3 regions of the Providencia xihuensis genome follow, and region 3 is predicted to be linked to each of the others. Evidence: predicted binding sites of a transcription regulator. Region 3 holds the regulator's gene; each other region holds the start of a gene.

Region 1 (3,294 bases), 1.4 Mb from region 3:
AGCCTACATCCGCAGTACACCAGTAGACTTCACCTGGATGGTAGTCAAAGGTATATTTAAATGTGAGTGTGGCATAAACCAGATAACCGCCAGTGGTGTGAAGAACCCCTTTGGGTTTGCCTGTTGAGCCAGAGGTATACAGAATGAACAACGGATCTTCCGCGCTCATTTCCTCTGGTGGGCAATCAGCGCTAACGCCTTGAGTGACATCATGCCACCATAAGTCGCGTCCTTCTACCCAGCTTGGAACATTGCCTGTACGTTGGTAGACAATGACATTCGCAACAGTAGTGACTTGCGGGTTAGCTAGTGCGTCATCCACATTTTTCTTCAATGGAATCGCACGCCCTGCGCGTAAGCCTTCATCTGCGGTGATAATCAGCTTCGCTTTACAGTCAATAACGCGACCAGAGACCGCCTCAGGAGAGAAGCCCGCAAAAATGACTGTATGGATAGCACCAATACGTGCACACGCTAGCATGGCGACCGCCGCTTCGACGACCATTGGCATGTAAATCGCCACGACATCCCCTTTGCGGATGCCTTGTTTCTTTAAGACGTTCGCAAACTGGCTCACATCATGATGCAGTTCGCGGTAAGTGACATTTTTTGACGATGAAGGATCATCGCCTTCCCAAATAATCGCTACTTGATCGCCTTTTTCAGCCAGGTGGCGATCCAAGCAGTTTGCACTTAAATTTAAAGTGCCATCTTCAAACCAGCGGATATCAATATGACCAGGGTCAAAAGAGGTATTTTTGACACGGGTATATGGTTTAATCCAATCAACGATTTTTCCTTTTTCGCCCCAAAATCCTTCAGGGTCTTGAATCGAACGTCGGTACTCATCGTTATACTGTTGTTCTGTAATCAGGGCATTTTTTGCAATTTCAGCAGGAACGGGATGTTTAGTTATTTGAGTCATATTATTATCTCCTTGCAGATGTTAATACTATGTCAAAAAATAGTTAACTAAAGCACGAAATATAAATTTGTTTTTCTTTTGCGCGGAAGATCACGTATTAATTGTAATGAGATTTGCAGGATTATCATTTGATGCTAAATCCCATATTGAAATATTAACCTAAAAATATTGAAATTGTTGGATGTAAAGAAAAATAAATCGTGCAGATATTGGTATTAGTTACTGTATAAACTAATTCTCATAGGGAATGCAAAAGACCACAATTTTAACATGGGTTTGATAATGATTTTCATTAACAGTAAAATAACTATAATAGAAAGAAATTCACAAGGTGCGAAACTACGCAAGTGCCATACCCTATGAACCTTGTGGTGAAAATGAGAAACATAGTGGTATTTACGTCACTGGAGACAATAAAATGAGTTATACATTACCAGCTTTACCTTATGCTTATGATGCGTTGGAACCACATTTTGACAAGCAAACCATGGAAATCCACCACACTAAGCACCATCAAACCTATGTGACTAACACCAACACGGCGTTAGAAAAATTACCTGAATTAGCAGGTCTTGATATTGACGTTCTCATTCAAAAATTAGACCAAATTCCAGCTGATCAACGTACTTTTGTGCGTAACAATGCGGGTGGCCACTCAAACCACAGCATGTTCTGGAAAGGTTTGAAATTAAACACTGAATTAAAAGGCGACCTGAAAGCGGCTATCGAGCGTGATTTTGGTAGCGTTGATGCATTCAAAGAGCTATTTGAGAAAGCCGCAGCAACTCGCTTTGGTTCTGGTTGGGCGTGGCTGGTTCTGAAAGATGATGGTAAATTAGCCGTTGTATCAACTGCTAACCAAGACAGCCCATTAATGGGTGAAGCGATTTCTGGCGCTTCAGGCTACCCAATCATTGGTTTAGATGTGTGGGAACATGCATATTACCTGAAATTCCAAAACCGTCGTCCTGATTACATCAAAGCGTTCTGGTCAGTGGTTAACTGGGACGAAGCAGCGGCACGTTTTGCAGCAAAAGCTAAATAATTAGACTTTTTAATTAAGTCACAAGTGGGCGTAGCATCGATGGTGCTGCGCCTTTTTTATTTCCTGTCCATTTGATTGTTATCTCGATTGGCATTCTTTATGATAAGGGCTTCGTCACCAATTTATGTGGAGAGCGCCGCCCATGTCATTCTTACCCCAAGTCTTTATCGGTAAAGTCCAAGCAACGCAATCTTGCGGTCGAAGTGCGATTCATAAACATGCGGTAGATGGGTTATTGGCGTTGGGACAGCTTGGGTTAGAGGGCGATGAGCAAGCAGAAACACGTTTTCATGGCGGGCCTGATAGAGCGCTTTGCCACTATCCTCGTGACCATTATGAATTTTGGCTAAATGCGTATCCTGAACAAGACGATTTGTTTATGGCATCAACATTTGGTGAAAATATATCCACGATGGGAATGACCGAAGAGAATGTATTTATTGGCGATATCTATGCATGGGGAGATGCGCGAATTCAGGTTACTCAACCCCGCTCTCCTTGCTATAAGCTCAACGGCCTAACTGGTGTGGAAAACTTCGCTCAAATCATGCAAGACAACGGCCGTTGTGGGTGGTTATATCGCGTAATTAAAACGGGGAATGTCAGTGCTAATTCACCAATAACCCTATTGAGCCGCAACAGTGAGGTTTCAGTACAAGAGGCGATAATGATTGCATTTCACGCCCCTTATGATGAACAGCTATATCATAGACTCCTCAGTGCAGCGGGGTTATCTGCCAGTTGGAGCCTAACGATGCAAAACCGCCTCGATAATCATCGTATTGAAGAATTTAGCCACCGTTTATTTGGTAAACGGAGTTAGGAGTGACCGATAAATTGCTGGTACCAAGGCGTACCAGTCATAAGTTCCGTATGGCTGCCTTGAGCAATAATCTCTCCATCTTCCATATACACGATGTTATCTGCTAAACACGCAAGGTGAGGGTGATGGGTGACGACAATACGTGTTTGTTGTGTGGCCTGAGTAATGAGTTCAATCACTGACGCAGTATTGATGTTATCAAGGCTTGCTGTTGGTTCATCCATTAAAATGATGTCTGGATGGCGAAGAAGTAGCCGTGCAATACATAGGCGCTGTTTTTGCCCACCTGAAAGTGCCATACCACTCGCGCCGACGTCTCGGTTTAAAAAATCAGGAATATCCTCAAAATTTAACCGTGAAAGCAGAGTGTTAACCTCTCGGTCATCAATATTAGGCTCTTCTAATGTTAGGTTTTGGCGTACATTACCGCGAAATAGCGCGCTGTTTTGCAATAAAACCCCCCGCTTTGAACATAATGCTTCTTGGGATAACTCCATCAGG
Region 2 (3,294 bases), 260 kb from region 3:
TATATCCGTGGAAATGCGATGGATTTTGATGGGTGGGCCCAAGCACCAGGCCTTGAAGATTGGCGCTATCTTGATTGCTTACCCTATTTTCGTAAAGCAGAAAGCCGCGATATTGGGCCAAATGATTATCACGGCGGAGATGGCCCTGTGAGTGTCGCAACACCAAAAACGGGTAATAATGTGCTGTTTAAAGCGATGGTGGAGGCTGGCGTACAAGCGGGTTATCCAAGAACTGACGATTTAAATGGTTACCAACAGGAAGGTTTTGGCCCAATGGATCGCACTGTTACACCACAAGGGCGACGTGCGAGTACAGGCCGTGGTTATTTAGACCAAGCTAAAGGGCGAAAAAACCTGACAATCGTGACGCATGCAACAACAGATATCATTGAGTTTGAAGGGAAAAAGGCGATAGGGGCCAAATATTACCAAGGTGACAGCACGACGGCAATAACGGTAAAAGCGCAAAAGGAAGTGCTTTTATGTGCAGGTGCAATAGCTTCCCCGCAAATTTTGCAGCGCTCAGGCGTTGGCCCCGAAGAGGTATTAGATGAATTTAATATTGAAAAAGTGCATGTATTAGAAGGTGTTGGGCAAAACTTGCAAGATCACCTTGAGATGTATTTGCAATATGAATGCAAACAGCCTGTCTCTTTATACCCCGCATTAAAATGGTATAACCAACCGATGATTGGTGCACAGTGGTTATTTAAAGGCACAGGGATTGGTGCGAGTAATCAATTCGAAGCTGGGGGTTTTATACGCACCAGCGATAAATTTGCATGGCCGAATATTCAGTTCCATTTTTTGCCTGTAGCAATAAATTATAACGGCAGTAATGCGGTAAATTTACATGGTTTTCAAGCTCATGTGGGTTCAATGCGCTCACCAAGTCGCGGCCGAGTCCGTTTAGCCTCATTAGACCCACGTCAACACCCAAGCATTTTATTTAATTACATGTCATCAAAGCAGGATTGGGAAGAGTTCCGCGCAGCAATACGTATCACGCGAGAAATCATGGCGCAGCCAGCACTTGACCCTTATCGGGGAGAGGAAATTAGCCCTGGTAAGCACATTCAAACGGATGAAGAACTCGACGCATTCGTTCGGGAACGAGCCGAAACGGCATTTCATCCCTGCGGAACCTGTAAAATGGGCAATGATGATATGGCAGTGGTGGATGGTTCAGGGCGTGTACATGGGCTTAGTGGCTTACGAGTAGTCGATGCGTCGATTATGCCGCTCATTATTACGGGAAATTTGAATGCAACGACCATTATGATTGCCGAAAAAATTGCAGATAAAATTCGTCATCGCTCTCCATTAGCAGCAAGTGATGCAGAATATTATGTAGCGGATGGCGCTCCTGTTCGGAGGGAGCCTCAGAAATAACGCATTATATTAAGCTACTAGCGGTCATTTAATTCCCTTAAGCGACGATACGTTGAGTATTGTCGCTTTTTTTACGTTTGAATAAAGATTTTATTAATAAACAACATAATGATAATAATAATGCAAATGATATTCATTATTATCTTGATCATTATTATCATTGGTGTATATTTCAATGGTTATTGCATTCATAGGGGGAATAGGCACGTAACCATTCAATAAATAAGGTTTTTCTGTTGGCTTCATTTAAAGCGTAACATATAAACCTACAATAAAATTCATGAATTCCAGTATGGCAGTAGGGATATATAACTCTGCCCGTACGGGGTTTTATTGTCTCAATAAAATAATCATTAATTAATGAAGGCATTACTTAAATGATATTTCAAAATAAAAAAATAATTAGCTTACTTGTTATTTGTTCATCAAGTGCGGCATTTGCGGATGAAACTCAAACTACACCTCAGAAAGATAAACTGACGGTCACTGCCAGTAAAATAAAGTCGAATAGCAAACAAATCGATACCAAAGATGTTTCAACGGTTCGAGGAACAACCAATTCCGATATATTTGCGAATGAAAGTTCATTACAGGTTAATAATGCTCGAAATGAAGCGGGTGCATTGGATATCGGTATTCGTGGTTTGCAAGGTAATGGGCGAGTGCCGATTATTATTGATGGCAGCTTGCAATCTACCAATACATGGCGAGGCTACCAAGGCAGTACGGACAGAACCTATATTGATATGGATTTGGTCGATACTATCAATATTGAAAAGGGGGCGTCGATGAGTAAATTCTCTGGTGGTGCTATCGGGGGAACGGTGAAATTAAAAACCTTATCGGCGAATAGTATTATCCCCCAAGGTGACCAATTCGGTTTTTTATTTAAAGGGAATATTTACAATAATAATCGCCGTCCATCAGTGGCATCAGATGAAAAAAACGAATCACAGTACCGCTTATCGAATGGGATTAAAAATTCTCACTTTAATAATGGTTCAGTGACAGTGGGAATGGCGTATCGAAATGAAAAATTCGATGTACTGATTGCTCACAGTGATAGAAAGCAAGGCAACTTTTTGGCAGGGAAGAATGGCTACCATAAATATTCAACTACAGATGCCCCCATAAAACCTGGGCAAGAGGTGGTCAATACCAGTTATGAAAGTCAATCAACGCTGTTAAAAACCAATATCTATATTAACCCTTATTCAAGTATCGAATTAAATTACCGCCGTCATGAACAAAAAGCAGGGGAAGTTTTAGCTGCATATTGGTATCAATCTGACGGGAAAATGCCACAGTGGTCACTCGGAACGGCAGATATCGATACCGCATCATTGAATTATTCCTATAAACCTGATTCATTGTGGGTGGATATGAATTTAGGTTTGTGGTGGACAAAAGGTAAATTTAAGCAACGTAATGGCACGACCGATGATGTTACTGCACATTATGGCAACCAATATCAGCATCGTTATACCGATGAACGCATGGGCTTTAACTTAGAAAATACTTCTGAGTTTGCAAATTACCCTATTAATGTGACTTACGGCGTGGAATTTATGGAACAAAAAACGAAGCCGTTAACCAAAACATACCAACCGATATGGACTCCAGAAGGTACGATCCCTGGTGAGGAGTTAACGCCAGTAACACGCAATGCAAAAGGAAAAAATACGTCGGCATTTACCAATATGGAATATAAAGGTGAGTGGGTTAGTACATTGGCAGGTTGGCGTATTCATTCTTTTGATGTCGATGACCATGTGTTAGGGAAAAGCATTAGTTATGGCCCGAAAAATGATTTTTTAGGTGAAGTGCGTTTTCATGTGACTGATGAGTTGGATGTCTATACTAAGTATTCAGACAGTTACCGTGAGCCAAGCCTATTTGAAA
Region 3 (3,294 bases):
TTCGCTGAGGAACGAAGGCCTGGGCGACCTAAGACAAGCCCGCTATCACGGGATGAACAACTAAGGATAAACAAACGCAACCAACTAAAACGCGATAAAGTGAAGGGGTTGCGTCGAGTTGAACTTAAACTAAATGAAGAAGCTGTTACTGTGCTCAATCAGTTAGCTGAAGAAAAAAATATAAGCCGCAGTGAATTAATAGAAGAAATCTTGATGTCACAACTTCAGCACGTTGATGAGACAATACTCAAGTAACGCTCTCTTAGTAAATCACACAAATTTGACAGACTTATAAAAGTTTTTTCGCCAGAATAAGGCATAAAATTCTATTTATTTTCGTTCTAAATGAGTTCTAGAAGTTGAGAAATTCCTTCTTTCTCTCTTAGAAAAACAAGAGGTTAATCAGTTTATGGCAGTCATCGGTATTTTCTTCGGAAGTGATACAGGTAACACAGAAAATATTGCCAAAATGATCCAAGAAAGATTAGGCAAAGATGTAGCAGAAGTTCATGATATTGCTAAGTGTAGCAAAGAAGACATTGAGGCTTTTGACATTCTACTTCTTGGTATTCCAACTTGGTATTACGGCGAAGCACAATGTGATTGGGATGACTTTTTCCCAACATTAGAAGAAATTGATTTTGACGGTAAGCTTGTCGCGCTCTTTGGTTGTGGAGATCAAGAAGACTACGCAGAATATTTTTGTGATGCGATGGGCACAATTCGCGATATCATCGAGCCACGAGGTGCGGTGATTGTTGGACACTGGCCTACTGAAGGTTACCACTTCGAAGTTTCTAAAGGTATGGCGGATGACAACCACTTTATCGGCTTAGCGATTGACGAAGATCGCCAACCTGAATTAACAGATGAACGAGTGGATGCATGGGTCAAACAAATCTCTGAAGAAATGTCATTAGCTGAAATTCTCGGCTAGTCGATTAAAAATATGTGTTGCTGATAGATTGAATCATTTTCCGCTCAAAATGTACCACCTCAGAGCATCATTCAGTCTAAAATAATCGATTAAATATCCTTATTGGATAGACTTATAAGAGATTATCAAAATAATGAGACAATGCATGGTTTCTATTTTTATTTTCCATGCCTATAATTGTAAATCAGTTTAGAAGACAACTGGTTTTATGTTAAAAATGTCTCATTATTGTTAAATTTATGATTTAAGATACAGGACAAACCCGCATGACAGACAACAATAAAGCATTGAAAAATGCTGGACTCAAAGTCACTCTTCCAAGACTTAAGATTTTGGAAGTACTTCAGGAGCCTGAGTGCCACCACGTCAGTGCGGAAGATCTCTATAAAAAGCTGATCGACATGGGCGAAGAGATCGGGCTAGCGACTGTATACCGTGTATTGAACCAATTTGATGATGCAGGTATCGTTACACGCCATAATTTCGAGGGTGGAAAATCTGTATTCGAATTAACTCAGCAACATCACCATGACCACCTAATTTGTTTAGATTGTGGTAAAGTGATTGAGTTTACTGACGAGTCGATTGAAACCCGCCAAAAAAATATCGCTGCTCGCCATGGTATTAAACTGTCTAACCACAGCTTATACTTATATGGCCACTGTGCTGATGGTGATTGCCGCGATAACGCTGACGCACACGAAGCAAAAGAGTAATAAATTAATCGCCATCGTAACTTGATGGTGACCCATTCTTCAAAAGCCTGATGCTATCGTTATCAGGCTTTTTTATTGCATCAATTCACCGATAAATTAACCTTTTCCAGTTAGAATACCCATAATTTATCTTATTCACTTTATATTTATCACTAAAATATGTCATTAAGGTGAAATATTGAAGTGTTCTATAATAAGTTGCAATTCACTTCAAATCCTTTATATTGTTTGTCGGATAAATTCATCTCTCTATTTTAAAATATTTACAATGGTATCATAGTGATGCATAACGTCATTTAAAACATACATTGCATCTGTTTTTTATATCACTGTCATATGATTTATCTAATTAATGTCTAAAATAAGTTCAACATATTACGACCAAATTTTGGCTTGCTTTTAATTTAATAAGCAAGATTAGTGTAATAAAAAAGTTAAATTACAATTATATGATGTAATTCATATATTTTTAGCTAGACTTATTTGGATTACTCTCGTACTTCGTAAGAGATTAACTGATGAAAAAAACATATCTTTTTATTAACACTAGTTTTTTCTTCTGGTTTCTTACTTTAATAGGATGGTTTTTTCGTCATACTGCCATCACCTTATTTTCATTTGTATTATCAATTCTGTTCTTGATCTTATACTTCAATCAAAAAAAGGTAAGTAAAATGTTCACCAAAAGACAAAACAAACAAGCTCTAGAAGAAACAACTACAATTCGTGAACCTGATATTATTTCTAAGATAGAAGAACAAGTTACGATATCAACCCCAACGCTTAGTGAAGAAAAATCGAATACAATTATCTCAAGGGATGTTATGTTTGAAGGCAACATAACATCTAACGAGCAAGTGCATATTTACGGCAAGGTGGTTGGCAATATTACAGGGAAAGATAATACTGTAAAAGTTATGCTCAACGGCCAAGTGACGGGTAATATTACTTGTAAAGAATTGATTATTAATGGCCAAGTTGAGGGTGAGTGCGTCTCTGAGTCCATTAGTATCGAAAATAATGGCGAAGTCCATGGAACAATTCACTACAGCAGTTTATCGATTAAAAAAGGCGGCATCCTTTCAGGACAAGCTAAAGTCAAAAATAGTGTTTCTCATATGGATAAAGTCACAAAATTAAAAGATAAAATAAAACATGATACGCCTATCACTAATAATGAAGATGATAAAGGAATTGCTTCGTTATAATCATTTGTTTTTCTGTACTAGGATAATGACTACATATTAAAAATAAGGTGGATCTATCCCCACCTTATTTTTAAATTTCAAACTTTAAATATAAGTATATTTTCTTATTCTATTTAATAGTTTGATATTGCATATATATGCTATGTGTATTTTTAGTTGGTTACCATTATAGATATTACAATGGTAACCGCTATTTACTTAACTCATTAAAAAACCGTAAATGGCATCATTACCATAAATTTAATATCTTTTTCATCTTGGAAGATATTTCCATAACCACCACCATAACTAGGGATATCGGTATGATTATCATATTTGGTGAAGTGTAACTTAAAGAGAGTGTCTTTTGCTCGACCTGTTTGAACGGTATATAATATATCAAAATTCCACGCACTTTCTTTTAAACGCACATCTTGGGCATATTGGGAGTTAG

What was found. Region 3 encodes Fur, which represses iron uptake genes when iron is present. Its sites were predicted from a motif close to ATAATAATGAGAACNACTATCAA; they were not measured.
Region 1: sodA (superoxide dismutase [Mn]) is a predicted target of Fur. The motif match lies at 1,202-1,224, and genes of this name have one in related genera.
Region 2: ACE2AL_RS13080 (TonB-dependent receptor domain-containing protein) is a predicted target of Fur. The motif match lies at 1,507-1,529, and genes of this name have one in related genera.

Annotation. Positions count from the first base shown of each region.
Region 1 covers NZ_CP169565.1:77,447-80,740, forward strand. Annotated here, with positions in the region: gene acs (acetate--CoA ligase) at 1-925, opposite strand, end outside; gene sodA (superoxide dismutase [Mn]) at 1,344-1,970, shown strand; gene yiiM (6-hydroxyaminopurine reductase) at 2,113-2,793, shown strand; gene ACE2AL_RS00330 (ATP-binding cassette domain-containing protein) at 2,790-3,294, opposite strand, start outside.
Region 2 covers NZ_CP169565.1:2,891,935-2,895,228, reverse strand. Annotated here, with positions in the region: gene betA (choline dehydrogenase) at 1-1,392, shown strand, start outside; gene ACE2AL_RS13080 (TonB-dependent receptor domain-containing protein) at 1,770-3,294, shown strand, end outside.
Region 3 covers NZ_CP169565.1:3,151,527-3,154,820, forward strand. Annotated here, with positions in the region: gene ybfE (LexA regulated protein) at 1-255, shown strand, start outside; gene fldA (flavodoxin FldA) at 410-937, shown strand; gene fur (ferric iron uptake transcriptional regulator) at 1,204-1,653, shown strand; gene ACE2AL_RS14200 (polymer-forming cytoskeletal protein) at 2,328-2,861, shown strand; gene ACE2AL_RS14205 (OprD family outer membrane porin) at 3,068-3,294, opposite strand, start outside.